3 regions of the Sodalis sp. RH24 genome follow, and region 1 is predicted to be linked to each of the others. Evidence: predicted binding sites of a transcription regulator. Region 1 holds the regulator's gene; each other region holds the start of a gene.
The links. Region 1 encodes PurR, which represses purine synthesis genes. Its sites were predicted from a motif close to CANGCAAACGTTTGCNTG; they were not measured.
Positions count from the first base shown of each region.

Region 1 (7,944 bases):
GATATTGCGCGCGCGGAATGCCCCCGCGCAGGCATTCAGGTAATAACTGAACATACGGTAAAAACGGTCGGAGTATTTGTTGGACAGCGCCGGCCAGGCGGCGACAAAACGTTCATACCAGGCCATGAGCGTTTTGTCGTAATCAGAGCCGAAGTTATGCCAGTCTTCCATAACAAAATGCTTTTCGCTGGCATGGGCAATCTGCTGTACCGACGGCAGGCAGCCGTTAGGAAAAATATACTTATTTATCCACGGGTCGACATTCATATCGGTGATATTCGAGCCGATGGTGTGCAGCAGGAACAGACCGTCGCGTTTCAGGTTGCGATCGATAACGTCGAAATAGGTGGCGTAATTCTTGGGGCCTACGTGTTCGAACATGCCGACTGAAACAATACGGTCAAATTGCATATCCAGATCGCGATAGTCCTGCAGCAAAATGGTGACATCCAGTCCCTCGCAGCGCGTTTGCGCCAGCTTTTGCTGCTCGGCAGAGATAGTGACGCCCTGTACCGATACGCCATAATTCCTGGCCGCGTAGGCGGCAAGCCCGCCCCAGCCGCAGCCCACGTCCAGCAGCGTCAGGCCGGGTCGCAGCTGCAGTTTTTCGCAAATCATCTTCAGCTTATCCTGCTGGGCTTCCTCGAGGGTGGTCGCCTGTTTCCAGTAGCCGCAGGAATATTGCATATAGGGATCGAGCATCTTTTCAAACAGATCGTTACCCAAATCGTAATGTTCTTTGCCCACGATCCAGGCCCGCTTTCGCGACTGGAGGTTCATCAGCCGGGCGGCGGCAATGCGTAAGGTATCTTTTAAATGATGCGGAAGTTTATTCTCCAGACCCGCCCTGAGAACACGCTGGAAAAAAATGTCCAGCCGCTCACACTCCCACCAGCCATCCATGTAACTCTCGCCCAATCCCAAAGATCCATCCTGCAATACGCGCTTAAAAAATCCCGGATTCTTGATTCGGATATCAAATGGTCTTGAACCATTGAGTTCAATACCGGCTTCAGAGAGCAATTCATGGACGATACGGTACCAATCATTATCATGAAAGCTCAGGTCTTCAACGCACGAGGAACTCATAGCTTCTCCATCACCTTTCTTCTGCAGTGCCCCGTCAGGAAAAGCACTCACCATGCCTGCGGGCTTTATAAGAATCCACGGTTATCCGTGGTGTCTGAAGTATCACCATCAACAGAGGAATATAAAGTAAACCTTAGACTGCGACTTAGCCGGGCGCTTTATAAAAGGGTGATGTCATGTTGGAAAACACGACATACTTTTATACAAATTTATTAGACAACTCGTTATAATTGTTAACGATATTGAGTATAAGCCTGCATTTTAATTTAGACAATAGCTAACGCGCTAATGTATTTCCCATTATAACTTAATGATTTCTCGCTGAAACAATAACTCTTTGCACAGAGATCATTATATGAAAAATCTTGTGTCCGAGGCGGACGGCGCTTTACATAGCAACAGACCCTGGAGGCGCCAGCCCGTTGCCCGGGCCTGGCGCGTGGCCTTAAGCGGGGAAGGGACCGTCTGCGACCGAACGGCGTTCAATCAGCGACGGATGGACTTCGATGGTTTTGGCGTTCTCGCGTTTGCTGGTAATCCTATCGAGCAGCATGGTAAGCGCCGCCTCGCCCAAATCCTCTTTAGGCTGATGGATGGTGGTCAGCGCCGGGCTGAAAAAGCACGAATTGCGCACGTTGTCGTAGCCGATGATAGAAATATCCTCGGGTACGCTCAGGCCCATTTCATTAATGGCGCACAGTGCGCCCATGGCCATAATGTCGCCGCCGCAGAAGACCGCGGTGGGACGCGGCGTTTGCGCCAGGATTTGTTTCATCGCCAGGTAGCCGGATTCAGGCTCGAAATTGCCTTGCACAATCCAGCGGTCGTTTAACGGGATGCCGGCCTCCGCCATGGCATGCAGATAGCCGCGGTGGCGGCCGCCGCCGGTGTTGCGCGCCAGCTGTCCGGGAATGGCGCCGATGGCGCGATGGCCGCGTTTAAGCAAATATTGCGTCGCCATATAACCGCCGGCAAAGGCGTTATCGATAATGGTGTCGGTAAAATCACGGCGGGCCTCACCCCAATCCATGACCACCATGGGGATATGCTGATATTCCTCAAGCATATCCAGCAGCGTTTCGGGATACTCGGCGCACATCACCAGCAGGCCGTCGACGCGCTTTTGCGCCAGCATCGCCAGATAGGCGCGCTGTTTTTCGAGATCATTGTGCGAATTGCACAATATCAGGGTATAACCGCGAGCAAAGCAATGGTGCTCAATCGCCTCGATAATTTCGGCGAAATAGGGCGCCTCGCTGGTGCTGGCGAGCAGGCCGATGGACTTGGTGCGATTGACCTTCAGGCTGCGCGCCACGGCGCTGGGTGAATAATGCAGTTGTTTAATGGCGTCCAGCACGGCAATTTGAGTGTCTTGCGCAACAAAACGGGTTTTATTGATCACATGCGAAACGGTGGTTGTCGATACATTAGCGCGTTTTGCCACATCTTTAATGGTTGCCATGCCTTTGATACTCCCGTACGCCCTGGCTGGAATAATGTCTGTCGAAGGCGCAAGCACTTTCCGACGCTGTGGAATTAACCGTTAATTTTCGTTCATCCCGCGCCAAAGTGAAAGTGTTAAATGTGGCGGCTACAGGTTGGGAGCAAGCTTTTTCATCGCTGTTATGGCAAACTGACGATAACTGCTCTGCGGGCCGGTGGATAAGGCCGGCGCCCTGGTTTACGTTAAGGAGATAGAATGGACAGCGATTTAAAAATGTCGTTACTGACCACGGTGTTCTCGCTGCTGGTGATTATTGTCTTCAGCTTTACCGCCGTCATGAACTGACACCCTCTCGGTTCAGATATAAAAAAGAGGAGCCTTGGCTCCTCTTTTTTTTCCGGCGCGCCTTCAGCGGATATTTTTCGGCGTGACCACCCGGCGGGCGCCCACGTAATGATCCTGCCAATAATCCTCACTCAGATAGCTGATACGGATATCGCTGCCGGTGCGGGGCGACTGGATAAAGCGACCATTGCCAAGATAGACGCCGACGTGATCCGCCGCGCCGCGATTGGAAATATGGAAAAAGACCAGGTCGCCGCTTTCCAACTCGTCTTTCTTAACCGGCGCTGCGTCGCGCAGGTGGTACATTTCGTTGGCGGTGCGCGGCATATGGATGCGTACCACATCCTTGTAGGCATAATAAATCAGGCCGCTGCAGTCAAAGCCGGTATTAGGCGACATGCCGCCCCAACGGTAAGGCTTGCCCATTTGGGAGAGGAGTTTATTCATGGCGGTAAGCTTGGCGGTCTGGTAGCGTTTCTTATGGCTCTCGCTCATCTTTATCGGCTGATCGTTGGCCACCAGTTCTACCGCCGCCTGATCTTTTATCATCCGGTGCCGGCCGTAACCTTTTTTATAGCCTTTTTTCGGCGGAGTGAAGGAGGCTATTTTTTTCGTCGCCGTGGTTTTTGATGCCTTGGCAAGAGGGGAGGTTTTGCTTTTCTTCGCGCCGGTTTTCACCACCGCGGGTTCCAAAGGCCGTTTCACGCCGGCTTTTTCATGCGCCGGTTCCGGCGATTTTTTAATGCTGGCTTTTTCACTGACGGCGGGCGCGCTGGCGACAGGTTTGCTTTTCTTGGCTATTTTTACCGGTTTGCGTTTGCGCCGGTCACCGGTTTTTGCCGCCGCTGCCTGGAATTTGCGCTGATCGGCATTGACGCCGGCGCTCGGCGCGGCATGTGCCAGGTTCAAAAACAACTGGGTAAAAAGCAACACAAAAAGCGTAAAGCATAAACGCATGATAAACGCTATCCTTATGTGGCCCAAAATAGGGGGTTATCAACACCTCACAGGAATTTAAGCTATTTACCTCGTCATTGCATCATCAATTCACTACTTATTGTGTATAAACGTGAATAAGTTCGATTTTGCTGCATTTAACAGCGTTCAGCGGCGCTTTATTCAACATATTTTGAGGGTGTGCACCGAATGTTTCAGCCCGTTTTGTTCGGCGGCAGGGGGTAAAAGCCGCTACAGTGATAGTATTGCCTGTCCTACGTGGGCGGGCCGGGAGTGAATTGACGCGCCTTTACCGCGCGGGCCGGCAAAAAAACGTTTATTTGTTTAGCCGGTAGTGGCTAAAATGAAGAGACTGCGTGTAATCCCGCACAGTGCAGATAAGGCCAGATGCTGGCTTGAGGAAGCGAGACAATGACGACGATTGAAAAAATTCAGCAGCAGATAGCTGAGAACCCGATTCTTCTTTATATGAAAGGCTCGCCAAAATTGCCCGGCTGCGGTTTTTCCGCACAGGCAGTACAGGCGCTTTCCGCCTGTGGTGAGCGTTTCGCGTATGTGGATGTCCTGCAAAATCCCGATATTCGCGCCGAGTTGCCGAAATTCGCCAACTGGCCGACCTTCCCACAGCTGTGGGTGGACGGCGAACTGGTCGGCGGCTGCGATATCATTATCGAAATGTATCAGCACGGCGAGTTGCAACCGTTGATCAAAGAGACCGCGGTAAAATACAACTCCCAGGAAAACCAGACCCCTTCCTGAGTTCTCCGGGACGCCTGCGGATAACCCCCGCCCCTTGCGGCGGGGGTTTTTAACCGCCGGACGCAAGCATCGGCTAGGCGTGCTCGCCGGCGGCAGGCTCGCCGACGGGGGGAACAGGCCAGCCGCCGAGACGTTTCCAGCGATTAACCAGCTCACAAAATAATTCAGCGGTGCGTTCGGTGTCATAGAGCGCGGAATGCGCCTGGCCGGCGTCAAATTCGATGCCTCCGGCCGCGCAGGCTTTGGCCAACACCGTCTGGCCCAGCACCAGCCCGCTGAGAGCAGCGGTGTCGAAGGTGGCAAACGGATGGAAAGGATTACGCTTTAATGCCGCCCGTCCGGCCGCCGCCATAAGAAATCCGTGGTCGAACCCGGCATTGTGCGCGACGATAATCGCGCGGTTGCAGCCCCGATCCTTAATGCCTTTGCGCACCATTTTGAAAATTTCATGCAGCGCCTCGTACTCGCTCACCGCGCCGCGCAGCGGGTTGGTCGGGTCGATACCGTTAAAGGCCAGGGCTTCCGGCTGCAGTTGCGCGCCGGGAAAAGGCTCGACATGGAAATGCAGGCATTGGTCGGTGACCAGCCAGCCTTCATCGTCCATGTTGAGGGTGACGGCGGCGATTTCGAGCAAGGCGTCGGTTGCGGCGTTAAAGCCCGCGGATTCAATATCGATTACCACTGGATAAAAGCCGCGAAAACGGCCGCGAAGGGTATTTACATCATCAAGTTCAGCCATGCCTGTTCTTAATTTTTAAGGAAAACAGCCCGCATTATGGCAAATTTTAGCGCCGGATGCATGGCGAATCCGCTCCCTTCTCCCCAGGATAGCGGATTTGGCGGGGCCGGGCTGGTACTTTATTTGCCCAGGCCCTTGCCGGCATGTTTTTGTTCAATCAGCTCGATTTTATAACCATCGGGATCTTCGATAAAAGCGATAACCGTCGTGCCGCCCTTGACCGGTCCCGCTTCGCGGGTCACCTTGCCGCCGGCCTGGCGAATGCGGTCGCAGGTAGCGGCCACATCGTCAACCCCGAGCGCGATATGGCCATAGGCGGTGCCCAGCTCGTAGCTATCGACGCCCCAGTTATAGGTCAATTCAATCACCGCGCCTTCCGTCTCCTCGGTGTAGCCGACAAAGGCCAGGGTGTATTTGTACTCCGTATTTTCGCTGGTGCGCAGTAGGCGCATTCCCAGTATTTTTGTATAAAAATCAATTGATTGCTGTAAATCGGTAACGCGGAGCATGGTATGAAGCAGGCGCATGATATCCTCTATAGACAATGACGACGGTTTATCCATCGCCTTTGGTGAGATCGTGGTTTAACAGTATATCCCAGACCTTCGGCGCGGTGGAGGAGAAATACTCCTGCCTTGCTTGCCCTGGCGGCCGGAGAACCGCGCGATTTCCCCCGGGCAAGCGATTTTTGCCGTCATAAGCTTGCCAGCCGGTGAAATAACGTCTTCAATAAAAGTTAAACAGGAGGGCACGTGCCGGAACAGCTTGAGTTTTTCATCATAACCAGTCCTTGCCGCGGCGTCTGCCAATCCGATGACCGTGGCTTTTGCCGTGGCTGCCTGCGCTCCCGCCAGGAACGTTTCGACTGGATCACGATGAACGACGGCCAAAAGCGCGAAGTGCTGCGGCTATGTCATCAACGCTACCTGCGCCAGCTGCGGGCCGGCAAGAGCACGCCCGCAGAACCCGCAGGTCCGGAACAGCCCTCGCTTTTTTAACACCCCGCAGGCGTGCAACCTTATTCCACTGAGTATCTTGAACGTCGGGATGGCGATTATCACAACCCCGGCACTCATAGTTAATTATTAATATGCACGCTAATAACTTGTTATTTATATATTGTTATTACATTATTAGACCGAATACATGACATAATGATATTTGTTATGTCTTCATTTAACTTAAATTAACAATAAATCACGATGAATGACAATAATAGTGATACAGTCATGAATAATCCGCTTGGCATACTATAGGCGTTGATGTGAGAATGCCTGGGCAACCAGTGCCAGGGACGGATTATATGAGGTTTCCAACGCTTACCCTATACTAAGCGGAAAGTTTTACGCAATGAAGGGCCGCAACCCTCGTCAAGGCTGACGACCGGCAAGGAGTAATGCGCTCAGCGGTGCTGTCCCATATTTCAAAGGAACAACATGGGTATTACATCTAGCTCAACTTAACTTCAACCTTATTCATATATATATATATTTGTAATTTGCCATTCCACCCATTAGAATGGATGGGAATCCAGGGAACAAGCTTAATCAGCTTAATTATAAGGAGAGAGAATTGGAATCGCCATTAGGATCTGATTTGGCGCGACTTGTTCGTGTTTGGCGCGCTTTGATTGACCATCGCTTAAAACCGCTAGAACTGACACAAACGCATTGGATCACGTTGCATAATATCTGCCAGCTTCCGCCGGAGCAGTCGCAAATTCAGTTGGCAAAGGCTATCGGCATTGAGCAGCCCTCATTGGTTCGAACGCTTGATCAGCTTGAAGAGAAAAAGCTGATCACTCGCCATACCTGTGCGAACGATCGGCGGGCGAAACGTATTAAATTGACGGAGTCCGCAGAGCCCATCATCAAAGAAGTGAACCATGTCATCAATAGTACCCGGGATGAAATCCTGACGGGTATTTCAGAGCAGGAGATTCATTTTCTGAGTAATATGATTGCACGGCTGGAGAAGAATATCCTCGAGCTTTATAATAAGTCCTGACATAGCGTGGTTCAACGACATGTTCTCTATAAAAAACCGGCAAATAGCGCCGGTTTTTTTATGCCAAGGTCTTTCGCCTGCGCCGCTGCGTTATGCGGCGGCGGGGCGGTAATTAACGCGGAGAAACCGTCACGTTGCGCCCGTTGCTGGCGATAGCCACGCGTTGTCCTACGCTGAACCGCGTATTTCCTTGTTTTTGCACCACCATGATAGTATTGCCGTCGTCTTTGCGCACTTCAAGTTCCACGCCCTGCGAACGGCTGGCGGCGCTGGTGACGCCCTGGCCCGCCACGCCGCCCGCCACCGCGCCGGCGGCCGTAGCCAGGTTGCGGCCGGTGCCGCCGCCGAGGGTATTGCCGAGGAACCCGCCCAAGACCGCGCCGCCGATGGCGCCGATAACGTTTGAATCCTCTCCGCCCTGGATTTGTACCGGCCTTACGCCTACCAGCGTACCGTACGTCACGCTTTGTACCTGTTTAGCCTCATTGGCGGAATAGACATCACCGGAAAGACTGTTGTTGCTGGCACAGCCCGCCAGCGTCAATCCAGCCAGGGTGACCACGAGCAAACGTTTCATCATTGAAAAACTCCTGTTATACGCCGT
Region 1 is NZ_CP178729.1:742,475-750,418, forward strand. It holds gene cfa (cyclopropane fatty acyl phospholipid synthase) at 1-1,089, opposite strand, end outside; gene purR (HTH-type transcriptional repressor PurR) at 1,535-2,551, opposite strand; gene ACL2XG_RS03340 (YnhF family membrane protein) at 2,789-2,878, shown strand; gene ACL2XG_RS03345 (NlpC/P60 family protein) at 2,942-3,835, opposite strand; gene ACL2XG_RS03350 (Grx4 family monothiol glutaredoxin) at 4,247-4,594, shown strand; gene rnt (ribonuclease T) at 4,668-5,333, opposite strand; gene gloA (lactoylglutathione lyase) at 5,453-5,860, opposite strand; gene ACL2XG_RS03365 (DUF1289 domain-containing protein) at 6,086-6,331, shown strand; gene slyA (transcriptional regulator SlyA) at 6,906-7,340, shown strand; gene slyB (outer membrane lipoprotein SlyB) at 7,453-7,920, opposite strand.

Region 2 (7,944 bases), 730 kb from region 1:
TAAATGGGTGTGTTCCGCTATCTCCGACTGCTTTTTACCGTCCAGGTAATACATCACCAGTACCCGGTAGATCTGGCGCGTCAGGGTAAACGACGGCGGCTCGATAAAATTATCCATTAACATCACTCCCGGAATCGCGAAGTAGAGAAACGATCAGGCGCTGCGGTATTTATTCATAATATGATCCATTGACACCGCCGCCAGCAATATCAGGCCTTTAATCAAATCCTGCCAGTAAACCGAGACATTGATCAGGATTAACGAACTGGTGACGATGGACAGCAGGGCCACGCCCAACACCGCGCCGAGGATAGAGCCGGTGCCGCCCTTCAGGCTGGCGCCGCCGATCACCGCCGCTGCTATCACGTTCAGCTCCATGCCCACGCCAAAGGTCGGGGTCGCGGAACCCAGGCGCGCCATATAGATAATGCCGGCAAGACCCGCCAGGGTGGAGGTCAGCACCGTCACCAGCAGCTTGATTTTATTCACGCGGATACCGGAATACGCCGCGGCCCGCTCATTGCTGCCGGTATAAAACACCTTGCGGAACGCCGCGGCCTTGCGCAGCAGGAAATCGAACGCCACCACCAGGATAAAGAACAGGATAATCACAAACGGAACGCCCGATACCGTGCCCTGGCCGACAAACTTAAACGTGGCGGGCAGGGTAAACAGCGACAGCGGCGTGCCCTGGGTGATAATCATGCACAGCCCGCGCACGATAACCATGGCGGCCAGCGAGGCGATAAAATGGCTCAGCCCGATCCGCGTGACGGTCAGTCCCATCAGCAGGCCCACCAGCGCCGCCGCGGCGATGCCGGCCAGGCTTGCCGTCCAGGGGTCGAGCCCCGACAGGAACAACTGCCCCGCCACCACCATCGACAGGCAAACCACCGACCCCACGGACAAATCGATGCCGCCGACAATCAGCAGGATGGTCATGCCCACCACCACGATACCCTCGATGGAAAACGACAGCAGCATCGCCTTCATATTGGCCCAGGTCAGAAAATAGGGCGACGTGAAGCTCATAATCATGAAAATCAGCATGATGATTACCGTCAGGCCCACTTCCCGCTGCCGGAAAACCGCGCCGAACCAGCGCAGGGGCGCTTTGACGCCTTTTGCCGATAATAAAAACGTGTTAATGGTCATGGCGTTACCTCTTACGTTACCGCGCTACCCTGTCGTTAAGCCGCCGCGCCGGCGGCGAGACGCATGATATTCTCTTCCGTCAGCATATTGCCCGCGACCTCGCCGCCGATACGGCCCTCATGCACCACCAGCACCCGATCGCACAGCCCGATTAATTCCGGCAGTTCGGATGAAATCACCACCAGCGCCACCCCGCTTTCCGCCAGCAGATGCAAAATCTGGTAAATTTCCGCCTTGGCGCTGATATCCACCCCGCGCGTCGGTTCATCGAGAAACAAAATGGCGGGCTTGACCGACAGCACTTTGGCCAGCGCCACCTTTTGCTGGTTACCGCCTGAAAGCGAAGACACCGGATCGCCGGGCCGGCCTTTTTTCAGCCACACCTCCCGCCCCAGCCTCTCCGCCTGCCGCCGTTCGGCGTCCCGGCTGAGCAGGCCATAGCGGCCGCAGACGGCGGCGATATCCAGCGATGAAATATTCCAATCGATAGGCATATCGACAAACAATCCCGCCGCCTTGCGGTCTTCCGACAGATAAGCCATGCCCAGGCGCACGGCATCGGCATAATGGCGCAGCCGAACCGCCCCGCCGTTTACCGACACCGTGCCGCGCTTGAGGGCATCGATGGCGCAAATAGCCTGGGCGATTTCGGTGCGCCCGGACCCCATCAGGCCGCCGATGCCCAGGATTTCCCCTGGCCGCAGCTGGAAGGAAATATCGAAGAACCGCCGATCGTCGGAGAGCCCCTCGACCGCCAGCACCGGCGCCAGATGCCGGCAGTCCGCGCGCTTGGGCGGGTACAGGCGGGTCAGTTCGCGCCCCACCAGCCGGGTAATCACCTGGTCCGGCGTCAGCGCGTCGAGGTTTTCACAGCCCACAGTCCGGCCGTCGCGCATAATGGTGACCCGCTGGCACAGCGAGAAGATTTCGGCCATGCGGTGGCTGATGTAAATCACCGCCATGCCCTGCGTGCGCAGTTGGCGAACGATGGCGAACAGCCGCTGCGCCTCGGGCTCGGTCAGCGCCGCGGTCGGTTCGTCCAGAATCAGAATGCGGCAGTCAAGCGTCAGCGCCTTGGCGATTTCCACCAGCTGCTGCTGCGATAAGGGCAGGCTGCCGACACGGGCGGTTACCGGGATCGGCGCCAGCCTGTCCATCACCGCCTGGGCCTGGCGGCGCAATGCGCCATGGTTGATCCAGGACTTTCCCGACCCGTTGATATGGGCCATATAAATATTTTCATAAATGGAAATATCAGGGCACAGGGCGATTTCCTGGTGAACCAGACCGATGCCCAGCCGCTGGGCGTCGGCGGGAGAGTGGATCGCAACCGGCCGCTCATTCACCCAGATGCGTCCGGCATCGGGTTTGATGATGCCGTCGATGATATTCATCAGGGTGGATTTTCCCGCGCCGTTTTCTCCCGCCAGGGCGTGGATTTCCCCGGCCGCCAGGGCAAACTCGACGTTATCCAATGCCTTGATGGGGCCAAAGGATTTGCTGATGCCGCTGAGCCGTAAAGCTAGGGGTGCTGACATGGCCTCTCCCTCAAGGTTAAATGTAATGACATGGCGAACTTCCCGCGCGTGAACGCGTCGCAGACAACCGGCGCGCCACGCGCCGGCGTGGCGGGTACCCTACTCATTAATTCCTTTGGTGCCCCGGCGTTTCAAATAGCCGTCCCAGCGGAAATCATCGGCGTTATCTTTGGTGACCACGGCATAGCCGTTATCCAGCAAGGGGAAGGAAAAGGGGTTGGCGCCGGTGCGTTTGGCATCATTCATCGGATCGATCAGGTCAGGATGCGCCGCCAGGAACAGCGTCATAAATCCCATATAGCCCTGCACCCCCTGGTTGGGATCGATGGCGGCGAACACCTGGCCCGCCTTGATCATATCCAGCACCTTGGCGTTCACGTCCACCGTTATCACCTTAACCTTACCGCCGTTTTCCACCACCGCCTGGGCGGCGCCGATGGCGGAACTGGCTTCCGGCATAAACAGCACCGACAGGTTGGGATGCGCCTGCAGGATAGACAGTACGGCGTTGTAGGCTTTCGATGGATCCTGATTGGTCGCCGCGCGGCCCACCAGTTTGATATCCGGGTAATGGGTTTTCATTTCGTCGATAAAGGCGCTGACCCGCCGGTCGTGATTGTCCTGGCCGGGATTTTCCAGCACCGCGTACTCCCCTTTGCCGTTAATGGCTTTGCCCATCAGGTCGGCGGCGGCGCGGCCTTCGCGAAAGTTATCGGAGGTAATATACGCGACGCGTTTGCTGTTGGGCGAATCGGCGGCAAAGGTCACCACCGGGATGCCGGCCTCCGCCGCCCGGTTAATCGGCTCGATAAAGGGATCGGGGTTCATCGGATGCAAAAAAATGCCGGCCGGTTTTTGCGCCAGTACCTGTTCAAAGCTGGCCAACTGCTGGTTGACGTCATACGCCGGCGTGCCGCCATACACCGTTTTACAGCCCAGCTGGTGCGCCGCCTGTTTGAACATCTCATACACCGGAAACCAATACTCCACGCCGGTGACCATCACATTCATATAATAGGTTTCGCCCGGCTTGCAGCGAAACTGGGGGCCGTCGTCAGCCGCAGCCTGGGCGCCGCCGACCAGGGCGGCAAGAAAAAGGGTCAACGCAAGCAGGTGTTTTATCATGGTATTTCCCCGGAAAACGATGGGTTGGCCTGGCTCAGCCGCGACGGCGAAACAACAACGGAACCACGAGCCCGGGAATCGCTGTAATTTATTTCATAAGAAAGAAATAAATTACACCGCTATGTATAGATAATGTGAAAAAAATGTTCAAGAAAGGGTTGATTTCTGATGCGTGAAGCGTGAGAGAGGTCAAAAAGACGTGTGGAAATGTGATGTCACGCAAGTCTGCCGAGGGTGGCCGCGACCCTGGCGCCACACCGGAGCGGCCGCGCCGCGCACCATAAAGGCGCCCACGCACCTTAATGGTGAGGCGACGGCACGCTTATGGTGCTGCCGTCCGCGCAACCGATTACGTTTTTGCTGCGGCAAATTTAGAATTACCTATATAATGCGCCTGCTTCACCCATTGCCGCCTTTGGCATGCGGTTGCAATAGTGGCATAGCGATTGCTTTGGCTGTGCAGACAACTTCAATGAGAAAACTCCCATGTTAGAAAAACTATTTCAATTAAAGGCCCATCGTACCAACGTACGAACCGAAATTCTGGCCGGGCTGACCACCTTTTTGGCAATGGCATATATTCTGTTTGTTAACCCGTCGATCCTGAGCGCCACCGGTATGGATAAAGGCTCGGTGTTTGTCGCCACCTGTCTGGCCGCCGCCATCGGTTCGGCGCTGATGGGCTTTATCGCCAACTACCCGATCGCGCTGGCGCCGGGCATGGGGCTAAATGCGTTCTTTACCTATACCGTGGTTTTACATATGGGTTATACCTGGCAGATTGCGCTGGGAGCGGTGTTTTTATCGGCGCTGATTTTCTTCGCGCTGTCGATTTTCAAGATCCGCGAGTGGATCATCACCAGCATTCCGTTGCCGCTGCGCTCGGGCATTGCCGCCGGGATTGGGTTATTCCTGGCCATTATCGCCCTTGAAGGCGCCGGCATCGTGGTCGCCAATCCGGCCACCCTGGTGGGCCTGGGCGATTTAGGCAAAGCGGGTCCGCTGTTCGCCATGTTGGGGTTTGTGCTGATTGTAGTGCTGGAAGCCCGCCGGGTGCCCGGCGCGGTACTGATCGGCATCCTGGCGGTGACGTTCCTGTCCATCGCCATGGGTTACAGCCAATTTTTCGGCGTGATCTCCATGCCGCCGTCCATTGCGCCGACCTTTTTGCAGCTTGATATTCGCGGCGCGCTGAATATTTCCCTGGTAAGCGTGGTGTTCGCGTTCCTCTTCGTGGACGTGTTCGATAACTCCGGCACCCTGATAGGCGTAACCAAACGCGCCGGCCTGACCGACGAGGCGGGCAATATCCCGCGCATGGGCAAAGCGCTCATCGCCGACAGCGCCGCCGCGCTGTTCGGTTCGCTGCTCGGCACCTCCACCACCACCAGTTATATCGAGTCGGCAGCGGGCGTCAGCGCCGGCGGCCGTACCGGCCTGACCGCTATCGTGGTGGGCATCCTGTTTCTGCTCAGCCTGTTCTTCGCGCCGCTGGCCTCCAGCGTGCCGGCGTTCGCCACCGCGCCCGCCCTGCTGTTTATCGCGGTGCTGATGACCTCGGGCCTGGCGGAAATCGACTGGAAGGACATCACCGTCGCGGCGCCCGTCACCGTCACCGCGCTGACCATGCCGCTGACCTACTCTATCGCCAACGGCATCGCCTTCGGCTTTATCACCTGGACGGTGGTAAAACTGCTGGCCGGACGCACCCGCGACCTGAACGCGGCGCTGATCGTGCTGTCAATTCTGTTTGTGATTAAGCTGGGCTGGCTCAGCGCCTAATTATCGTCTTCCCTCTACCCCGCCGGCGCCCGCCCGCGGGGTATTTTTTTGCCGTGATTCGGCCCGCCTGGGCATTATTTCGCCGCCGTTGCCGGTTCGGCGCTGCGCGCATCGCCAGGGACAATCGGAGCATGTATGCTGAACCCCGGCGCCGAACAGGCCCACAGATACAGCGAGGCGGTGGTGCCGTAAGGCGAATAGCGGCGGCGATAGCGTTCGAAGCGCTCGCGGGGCAGTTCCTTATGGCGGTACAGATTCATCATGCCGCGACGAATGGCCAGATCGCCCCAGCTCAGGATATCGGGCCTGCCGAGCGCAAAAATCATCAGCATTTCCGCCGTCCAGACCCCGATGCCCGGCAGGCGCGACAGGGTGGCGATCACTTCCGGGTCCGGGCGGGACGGCAGCGCCGCCAGATCCAGCTCGCCGCTCATGGCGGCGGTGGCGGCGCCCTTGATATAGAGCGCTTTTTTCATGGTCATGCCGCAGGACTGGATTTGCTCCGCGGTCAGGCTTTCCATGGCGGCGGGGGTAATGGCGCCCGCCAGCAGCGCCAGGCGGGCGTTTACCGTCAGGCCGGCCTTGGTGGAAATCTGCTGGTCGACAATATTCCTGACCAGGGCCGCGAACAGGTCCGGCATCAGGGGCCGCTCAATCATCCCGATGCGCTCGATGGCCTGCGCCATGCGTTTATCCCTTTTTGCCAGCCAGGACAGCTCTTTGGTGCCGTATTCAAATTTAGCCATAACGTCGCTCGGTAGGTCTGGGTGAGGAAAACAAGGTCGCGTATAAGAATACCATTTTGTTAATCAGGCCATAATTCATTTAAAATTGTTAAACTGCGGCGGCATCGAGGCCGTGTGCCGGGTCACGTAACCCTTTTTCTCGAGGTAAAATGCATGAAACCACGTAAGGTGATGATTATCGGCGCGGGCAATGTCGGCTCTTCCGCTGCATATGCCCTGCTCAACCAGCAGTTTTGCGAGGAGATCATCCTGGTGGATTTAAACCAACAGCTGGTTGAGGGTCATCGCAAGGATCTGGCGGATGCGGCGGCATATATGCCCAGCCGTATCGTTATCAGCACCCGGCCGGCAACCGACTGCGCGGATGTCGATATCGCGGTGATTACCGTGTCCGGCGGCGGCCTGAAACCGGGGCAAACGCGGCTGGACGAGCTGGACGGCACCGCGCGCATCGTCGGCAACATCGTGCCGGAGATGATGCGCAACGGCTTCAAGGGAATTTTCCTCATCGCCACCAACCCGTGCGATATCATTACCTATCAGGTGTGGAAGCTGTCCGGCTTGCCGCGGCATCAGGTGCTGGGCACCGGCGTTTGGCTGGACACCACGCGTTTACGGCGCATCCTGGCGGAACAACTGGATATCGCCGCGCAAAGCGTGGACGCCTTTATCCTTGGCGAGCATGGCGATACGCAATTCCCGGTGTGGTCGCACTGCTCGGTATACGGCATGCCGCTTAATGAATACAGCCGGTTGAAAACCGGTCATGAGCTGGATTTCCCGGCGCTCGGCGAGCGGACGCGTCAGTTGGGTTTTGAAATCTATGCCCAAAAGGGCTGCACCGAATATGGCGTCGCCGGCACCATTACCGAAATTTGCCGCAACGTATTCACCAGCAGCCATCGCGCCCTGACGGTTTCCTGCGTGCTTGACGGCGAATATGGCAAGCAGGGCCTGGCGATCGGCGTACCGGCGGTATTGGCGCAGCGCGGCGTGGCGCAGATTATCGAGCTGGATTTAAATGAAGTGGAGCAGCGTCAGTTTGATGATTCGGCGGCGGCGATCAAAAAGAATATCCAGCGGCTGGCGGTGGTGCACCATTGACGGCGCGCGCCCTGCCACACGCCGGCCTAAAACCTGGCGATGGCGGGCGCGCCCCGTGCGCTTGCCTTGCAACGCGGCTTTGGGCGCGGCGTTTATTTTTGGCCCAGGCGCAGCAAGCGCCTGATTGCCCGCTTTACCCGTTGTTTTATATCGCTCTTGATAAAGCGGTAAACGCTGCGATCGCCCGGCTCCTGACGTTGGCACAGTTTATCCTTGTTTACCGCCCTGATATTGCCGGCGCCAAAAGCGTGCTGATGATACGCACAGGGACATTGCACGGCTAAACCGCTCGTGGCGCAATCCGGGACCGGGCAAAACGGATTTGCCGTCTGCGCCGCCGGAGACCATGGCCCTTGGTAATAAACAGGTAAAACGGGTTGGATCAGCGGTGCTGATTTCCTGGCATTCTCCATGGATTGAAATAATATTATTATTGTAAATAATAATAAAATCGGGCGAATAATAATACCGATTTGATATTTCCTGATAGTCAT
Region 2 is NZ_CP178729.1:12,264-20,207, reverse strand. It holds gene ACL2XG_RS00090 (sugar-binding transcriptional regulator) at 1-117, opposite strand, end outside; gene ACL2XG_RS00085 (ABC transporter permease) at 154-1,155, opposite strand; gene ACL2XG_RS00080 (sugar ABC transporter ATP-binding protein) at 1,191-2,693, opposite strand; gene ACL2XG_RS00075 (substrate-binding domain-containing protein) at 2,793-3,818, opposite strand; gene ACL2XG_RS00070 (NCS2 family permease) at 4,305-5,600, shown strand; partial or broken gene ACL2XG_RS00065 (DNA-3-methyladenine glycosylase family protein) at 5,753-6,346, opposite strand; gene ACL2XG_RS00060 (L-lactate dehydrogenase) at 6,500-7,450, shown strand; gene ACL2XG_RS00055 (hypothetical protein) at 7,549-7,734, shown strand.
Region 2: ACL2XG_RS00070 (NCS2 family permease) is a predicted target of PurR. The motif match lies at 4,157-4,174, and genes of this name have one in related genera.

Region 3 (7,944 bases), 340 kb from region 1:
TGGGTATCAAGTTGCGCAAGGCGCGCGGTATATTTTTCAATCAGTGTTTCAGCATTCTCCCCGGGAACAAAATCTATCCAGGCGACGTTTTCTTGCGCGCCCAATATCATTTCAGCCGTTTTAAGCAACTGCTCGGCTGCTGACCCGTGAGTGCCAATTATGATAGCAATACTCACTGATACCTCCTCTGTTAACTAATTGGGTTAAGCAGTCAGACCGCCTGGCGTGTTTGCTACCAGTGAGCACGGGCGGTTTTAACTTCTTAGCCAGGGTATTTTTATTCGCCACCCTGTTTGATGTCCGCTGTGTGTGTTGAAACGATTCATGTGAAGATGTGAATCAATAGCGGTTAAACGCGATTTATTTTAGTGTGTAAAAAAATAAAAATTGTGACGGCGCTCAGTTATTTGTGCATGAGGAAAACAATGAGCTCACAAATCAGTGTAGAAGACATGCATGACAACTTGCAGACAAAAATAGTTTTATGCGTCCGCAAAGTTACCTGATAGAGTTGAATGTCTTACTTATCGATAAGGAGCGATGGGCCACAGCCCCCCCTATGGACTGTCACCGAAAAAACGTCACCCCTGATGTATGGTTTTCTCCTTTACCCGTCCAGGCTCCGCCGGCATGTTGCGCCAGCCGCGGGTCGCACCTTCCCGCACCGCCGGGAATCCAACCCGTCATCCCTGTGTCCTCTCTGTGGGAAAACGCCGCGCGTTCTACGGTCTTTGCGGACATGACGCCGCTTGCCCACGCGTGCTGCCGCGGTGTTTTATTGCGCCGTTTTAATGGACTGTCGATCTGGAGCGCCCAATGGAATTCTTAATGGACCCGACGCTGTGGGTGGGTCTGCTGACGTTGATACTGCTGGAAATTGTGCTGGGTATCGATAACCTGGTATTTATCGCTATCCTGGCCGAGAAGGTCGCGCCGAAAAAGCGGGACAAAGCCCGGGTTATCGGCCTGGCGCTGGCGTTGCTGATGCGTTTGGGGCTGCTGTCGTTGATCTCGTGGATGGTTACGCTGACCAGACCGTTGCTGAGCGTGGGCATGTTCAGCTTTTCAGGCCGGGATCTGATTTTGCTGCTGGGCGGATTGTTTTTACTGTTCAAAGCCACCACTGAGCTGCATGAACGGCTGGAGAACCAGGATGTGCAGCATGACGCCAACCGCGGTTACGCCAGTTTCTGGGCGGTGGTGGTGCAAATTGTTATCCTGGACGCGGTATTTTCCCTGGATGCGGTGATCACCGCGGTCGGTATGGTCAACAACCTGCCGGTGATGATGACCGCCGTGGTTATCGCCATGGGCATTATGCTGCTGGCGTCCAAGGCCTTGACCCGTTTTGTAAATGCCCATCCCACCGTCGTGGTGCTGTGCCTGAGTTTTTTGCTGATGATAGGCCTGAGCCTGATAGCCGAGGGCTTTGGCTTCCACATCCCCAAAGGTTATTTGTACGCGGCCATCGGTTTCTCGGTGCTTATTGAGCTGTTTAATCAGATAGCCCGGCGCAATTTTGTTAAAAACCAGGCACGCGGGCCGATTCGCCAGCGCACCGCCGAAGCCATTTTACGTTTGATGGGCGGGCCCAGGCTGCGCGAGGAGGGGGCGCAGGAGATGCCAAACGAACCTAAGGCGGAGTTTGCCGACGAGGAGCGTTATATGATTACCGGCGTGCTGTCCCTGGCGTCGCGTTCGTTGCGCAGCGTGATGACGCCGCGCAACGAAATCTCCTGGGTGGATTGCCGGCGTCCGGTGGAGGAGCTGCGCGCTACGCTTTTGGCCACGCCGCACAGTATGTTTCCCGTGTGCGACGGCGAGCTGGACCAGTTGATCGGCGTGGTCCGCGCCAAGGACCTGATGGTGGCGTTGGATAAAGGCGAAGATGTGCAGGAGTATGCCGCGCAGAATCCGGCCATCGTGGTGCCGGAAACCCTGGATGTGCTGAACCTGCTGGGGGTATTGCGCCGGGCGCGGGGTAGCCTGGTGGTGGTGTCGAATGAATTTGGCGTGATCCAGGGGCTGGTAACGCCGCTGGATGTGCTGGAAGCCATTGCCGGCGAGTTTCCGGATGAGGACGAAACGCCGGATATTGTGGCGCAGGAGGACGCCTGGCTGGTAAAGGGTGGTACTGATTTGCACGCTTTGGGTCAGGCGTTGGACGATAATGAACTCACCCGCGGTCACGAGAATGTCGCTTCACTGGCGGGATTGCTGCTGGCCGAGCGGGATCAACTGCCGGTGGTGGGTGAGGTTATCGAGCTGGGCCAGTGGCGGTTTACGATTTTGCAGATGCTGGAATACCGTATCGAGCTGGTGCGTATCGAACGGATAGCGCCGCCGGTGGAGGAAGAGGAACAGTAAACACGTGACCCGCTCTCCCTTGAACACGTCTGCCTTGAATCCGGTGTTGGCGGGCCTAGCATGCCATGGGGCCTCGGTCGGGCGGGAAAACCACGCCCGATTCAACCCCATTGGCACGCTCTCCCTTTAACACGTCTGCCTTGAGTCCGGCGTTGGCGGGCCTGGCATGCCATGGGGCCTCGGTCGGGCGGGAAAACCACGCCCGATTCGACCCCATTGGCACGCTCTCCCTTGAACACGTCTGCCTTGAGTCCGGCGTTGGCGGGCCTGGCATGCCATGGGGCCTCGGTCGGGCGGGAAAACCACGCCCGATTCGACCCCATTGGCACGCTCTCCCTTGAACACGTCTGCCTTGAGTCCGGCGTTGGCGGGCCTAGCATGCCATGGGGCCTCGGTCGGGCGGGAAAACCACGCCCGATTCGACCCCATCGGCACGCTCTCCCTTGAACACGTCTGCCTTGAGTCCGGCGTTGGCGGGCCTACATGCTATGGGGTGCTCGGTCGGGCGAAAAGACCATGCCCGATTCGACCTCATTGGCACGTTTTTCCTTGAACACGTCTGCTTTACGTTCCGCGTTAGCGGGCCAGCAGGGTGTGGGTGATGCGATCAATCGCACTGGACCTTGATGGCCAGGCCGCCGCGCGAGGTTTCGCGGTATTTGGCGTTCATGTCCTTGCCGGTTTCGTACATGGTTTCAATCACCTTATCCAGCGACACCCGCGGCGCGCTGGTGCGCCGCAGCGCCATGCGCGAGGCGTTGATGGCCTTGACCGAAGCGATGGCGTTGCGTTCGATGCAGGGGACCTGTACCTGGCCGGCCACCGGATCGCAGGTCAGCCCCAGATTATGTTCCATGCCGATTTCCGCCGCCACGCAGACCTGCTCGGGACTGCCGCCCATCAATTCCGTCAGTCCCGCCGCCGCCATGGAGCAGGCGACGCCCACTTCACCCTGGCAGCCGACCTCGGCGCCGGAAATGGAGGCGTTCAGCTTATAAAGAATGCCGATGGCGCCGCAGGCCAGGAAATAACGCAGGTAGACCTCGGGCGTGACCGGATCGATAAAATGATCGTAATAAGCCAGCACCGCCGGCACGATGCCGCAGGCGCCGTTGGTCGGCGCGGTGACCACCCTTCCGCCGGCGGCGTTTTCTTCATTGACCGCCAGCGCGAACATATTCACCCAGTCAATCGCCACCATCGGATCGCTGGAGAGCTTATCCGTGGAGACCAGCATGCGCCTGAGCGCCGATGCGCGCCTGGGCACCCGCAGCGGGCCGGGCAATACGCCTTCGGTATTCAGCCCGCGATCGATGCAGGCGCGCATGGTCTGCCAAATATCGGCGAAGTAATTGCCGATATCGGCGCGGCTATGCAGCGCCAGTTCATTAAGCATCACCAGCCCCGACAGCGACAGACCGGTCTGTTTGCACTGGTCGAGCAGCTGCTGGGCGCTGGCGAAAGGGTGGGGCACGGCGATCTGGTCGATAACCGGCTGGCCGAAATGGGCCTCATCAACGATAAAACCGCCGCCGACGGAATAATACGTCTGGCTGTAGATGACCTGTTCGCCGGCGAAGGCGTGAATGCGCATGGCGTTTTCATGCAATGACAGGTAGGAACCGTGGAATACCATGCCGCCTTCGCGGGGAAAATCCACTTCGTGCGGCCCGCCGGCCAGCATCAGGCGCTGGCGTTGCTCAACGTCGCGGATAAAGGCCGGCGCGGCGTCGATATCCACCGTATCGGGACGGTTGCCCGCCAAGCCCAGGATAATGGCGATGTCGGTATGGTGTCCCTTGCCCGTCAGCGATAACGAGCCGTAAACATCCACGGCGATGCGCGTGACATCATTGAGCAGCCGTTTATCGACGAGATCGTCCACGAACTGTTTACCGGCTTTCATTGGACCCACGGTATGGGAACTGGACGGGCCGATGCCGATTTTAAACATATCGAAAACGCTTATCACGTTGACTCTCCTCAGAACTGATAAAATACGCATACCCGTGGGTAATGCAGTTAATTGTAATGACTCATGCCGGGTTAGGCTTGCGCTTTCGCATGATAAAAACTAATCCAAAAAAGCGCTTCCTTTGCGTTTGACGACCGATACGAAGCGGTCCTCTACCCCGGGGCGGCCTGGCGTCATGCTGGTTATGGCTAATCTGAAAGCAAGCCGTTGCCCGTGGATCATCTCCTTTCACGTGCGTGCCGGAGACGGTTTTTTGTCGTCAGAAATAATGAGATATACAACCTATATAAATGACTATGTTTAATTATTAATATGGAGTTATATTTCGCAAATATGGCAAAGATAGGAGATTGTAACGGTTTTCATCGCGTTGGGAAGTCTTTTATTGCCGGGACGCGATGACCATCATGGCGCGGGTTGGTAGGGATAGCGGCGGCCCAACCGGCGGCCGGGAACGAAGGGACGTGCGTTAAAGATGGATGTGTTGGCCCAGCCGATACAAAATCTGCGCGGTCATGCCCCAGACCATATGGCTTTGATACCAGGAAAAATAAACCTGCAGGTTTTTGGCGCGGCGCTGTATTTGCAGGGGAGTATAGCTGGCCAGGGATAACGCCTGGTGCAGGGGCATTTCAAACATGTCCGCCACCTCGTCGCGGCTGGCCCGGAAACGGGTGCCGGCCGCCAGCAGGCCGACGATGGGCGTGACCTGGAAACCGCTGCTGCTGTCCACCGGGGGCAGTTGCCCCAGGACCCTGACCGACGAGGCCGGGATGGCCACTTCTTCATGGGCCTCGCGCAGCGCGGTGGCGATTAAGGACGCGTCTTCCTTATCCGCCGCCCCGCCGGGGAAGGCTACCTGGCCGGCATGCTTGCGCAGTGTCGCCGATCGGCGCGTCAACAGCACCGTCGGCTGGTGATGGCAGATGATGGGTATCAATACCGCCGCCCGGCGCTGGTTGCGCGCCGGCTCGCTGGGCTGCGGCAACTGCAGTTGGAAACGGGTGATGAAATCCGTAAGCGTCAGGGTGTGGTCAGTGCTGTTCATGGGCGATTAAGCTCCAGCAGCAGCGGCAGTATCTTGGCGACCTTGTCCAGGGTTTCCTGGTATTCCGCTTCCTCGCAACTGTCGGCGACGATGCCGCCGCCCGCCCAGCAATAGATGCGCCCTTGTTCCGTGAGCAGCGTGCGGATGGCGATATTGGTGTCCAGGGTGGCGCAGCGGCTCAGGTAGCCGATGCTGCCGCACCAGGCATTACGGCGCTGCGGTTCGAGCTGGTCGATTAACGTCATGGCCTTGATTTTGGGGGCGCCGGTGATGGACCCGCCGGGAAAACAGGCGCGCACCAGATCGCACGGCGTGCGATGGGGGGGCAGCCGCGCGGTAATGGTGCTGACCATATGATGGACTGCCGGAAAGGCCTCGATTTTAAACAGCTCCGGCACCCGGACGCTGCCGGGGACGGCGACCCGTCCGATATCGTTGCGCAGCAAATCCACGATCATCAGGTTTTCCGCCCGGTCTTTTGGCGATGCCGCCAGTTTTTGCCCTTGCAGCCGATCTTGCTCCGCATCCGCCAGGCGCGGCAGCGTGCCCTTGATGGGCCGCGTTTGGATCTGTCCCGCGTTTACCCGCAGGAACCGCTCCGGCGACAGGCTCAGCACCGCCTGGCCGGGCAGGCGCAAAAAAGCGGAAAACGGCGCGGCGTTATGCTCCAGCAGATGACGGAACGCCTGCCATTCATCGCCCGCGAACGCCGCGCTGAAGCGTTGTGCCAGACAGACCTGGTAACAATCACCCGCCAAAAGATGTTCCTGGATGCGGCGGAATTTTTCGCCATACTCGCCCCGGGTCATATTGGCCTGCCAGCCGCTGTTTAAACGAAAGGGCCGGTCGGGTTCGGGTGCCGGCGGCGCCAGCAAATCCCGCTTCAGCGCCTCCGGATCGCGGTAGCTCACCAGGGTCAGGCGGCCAAGGCGATGGTCGGCAATCACCGCCCAGTCATACAGGCCGACGGCCATATCCGGCAGCGTTAAATCCTGTTGGGCATGGGCAGGCAGAGTTTCAATGCGCCGGCCGAGATCGTAGCCGAACAGGCCCAGCGCGCCGCCCAGGAAAGGGAGATCGTCCCGGGCTTCCGGACGCATCCCCATACTGTCCACCTGTTGTTGCACCAGCATAAACGGGTCGCCGCCGCTCATATGCGATTGACCGTCGCGGGAAATCACCGTAACGGCGCCGCGGGTGGTCAGCGTCGCCACCGGGTCGGCGACCATGATATCGAAGCGGCTGTCCGGATGGTCGGCATGGCCCGAGTGCAGCAGCATCGACCAGGGCCGGGCGGCGCGGGGGGCGAACAGGGCGGTAATGGCGTCGCGGTGATAGGGTAAGGCAGTCAGCTGTGGCAACATATCGACACTATGATCCAGGTAATCCAGTCCAGTCTGCCGGCAATAAGCGCCTGGCAGGTGCGAACAGCATGATATCGGCTTCATGGCTGAACATAAAGCGCATTGATTGGCATCGCGGGCGGCGGCGTGAGATAATAACGCATCGACCCGCCCTCTGGAGAACACGCATGCTGACCGATATGCCAGCGTTAAATCACGAACAGCAGCAGCAGGCCGTTGAGCGCATCCAGGCCCTGATGGCCGACGGCATGAGCAGCGGCGAGGCCATCCGGCTGGTATCCAATGAAATCCGCGCCACCCATACAGGTGAACGGGTATCAATTCGCTGGGATGACGACGAAGACGACGATCGTTCCTATGCCGAGCGCAACGCCGATGAACGCGACGCCCGCAACGCCGCCCTGGAACAGGACGACGACGACGAGGACGGGGCGCTGTAAACGTCCCCGCCGGCCGCACGGGTACCGGCGCGCCGGTCAGATCGCCGCGATGACCTTGATTTCCACTTTGTAGCGCGGGTTCATCAGCCGCGCCTCGACGGTACAGCGCACCGGCGCGCTCCCCGGCACCACCCAGGCGTTCCAGGCGGCGTTCATGGCGGCGAAATCATCGCCGTCGGCCAGGAACACGGTCACATCCAGCAGCCGCGTTTTATTGGAACCCACCCGCTTTAGCAGCCGGTCGATAATCGCCAGCGCCTCGGCGGTTTGCGCGGTGGCGTCGCCATCCAGGTTTTCCGGCACGCTGGTGTAATATACCGTCTGGTTGTGGACAACCGCTTCGGACATGCGCGCGCCGGGATCGATTCGTTCAATGGTCATACTGTTCGCCTTAAAGCCATCATGTAAACCGCCAGCATAACATAGTGTCGTTTTAAGCAAAGAAGGTGGTGGACAACCGCCGGCCTTGGCATAATCCGACAGCAACCGAATGACAGAGAGACAGCGTGACAGATGATTTTGCGCCCCAGGGCGCGTTGGCCAAGGCCATCACCGGATTTAAACCGCGCGAGTCGCAACGCCTGATGGCCGAGGCGATAGCGCAGGCCATCGACACAAAACAGCCGCTGGTGGTGGAGGCCGGCACCGGGACCGGCAAGACGTATGCGTATTTGGTGCCGGCGCTGCGTTCAAAACGCAAGGTTATCATCTCCACCGGCTCCAAGGCGCTGCAGGATCAGCTGTATGCCC
Region 3 is NZ_CP178729.1:1,077,807-1,085,750, reverse strand. It holds gene manX (PTS mannose transporter subunit IIAB) at 1-176, opposite strand, end outside; gene ACL2XG_RS04840 (TerC family protein) at 817-2,367, shown strand; gene ACL2XG_RS04835 (L-serine ammonia-lyase) at 2,975-4,339, opposite strand; gene ACL2XG_RS04830 (CoA pyrophosphatase) at 4,812-5,390, opposite strand; gene pabB (aminodeoxychorismate synthase component 1) at 5,387-6,754, opposite strand; partial or broken gene ACL2XG_RS04820 (YoaH family protein) at 6,922-7,104, shown strand; gene ACL2XG_RS04815 (RidA family protein) at 7,231-7,575, opposite strand; gene ACL2XG_RS04810 (ATP-dependent DNA helicase) at 7,701-7,944, shown strand, end outside.
Region 3: ACL2XG_RS04835 (L-serine ammonia-lyase) is a predicted target of PurR. The motif match lies at 4,539-4,556, and genes of this name have one in related genera.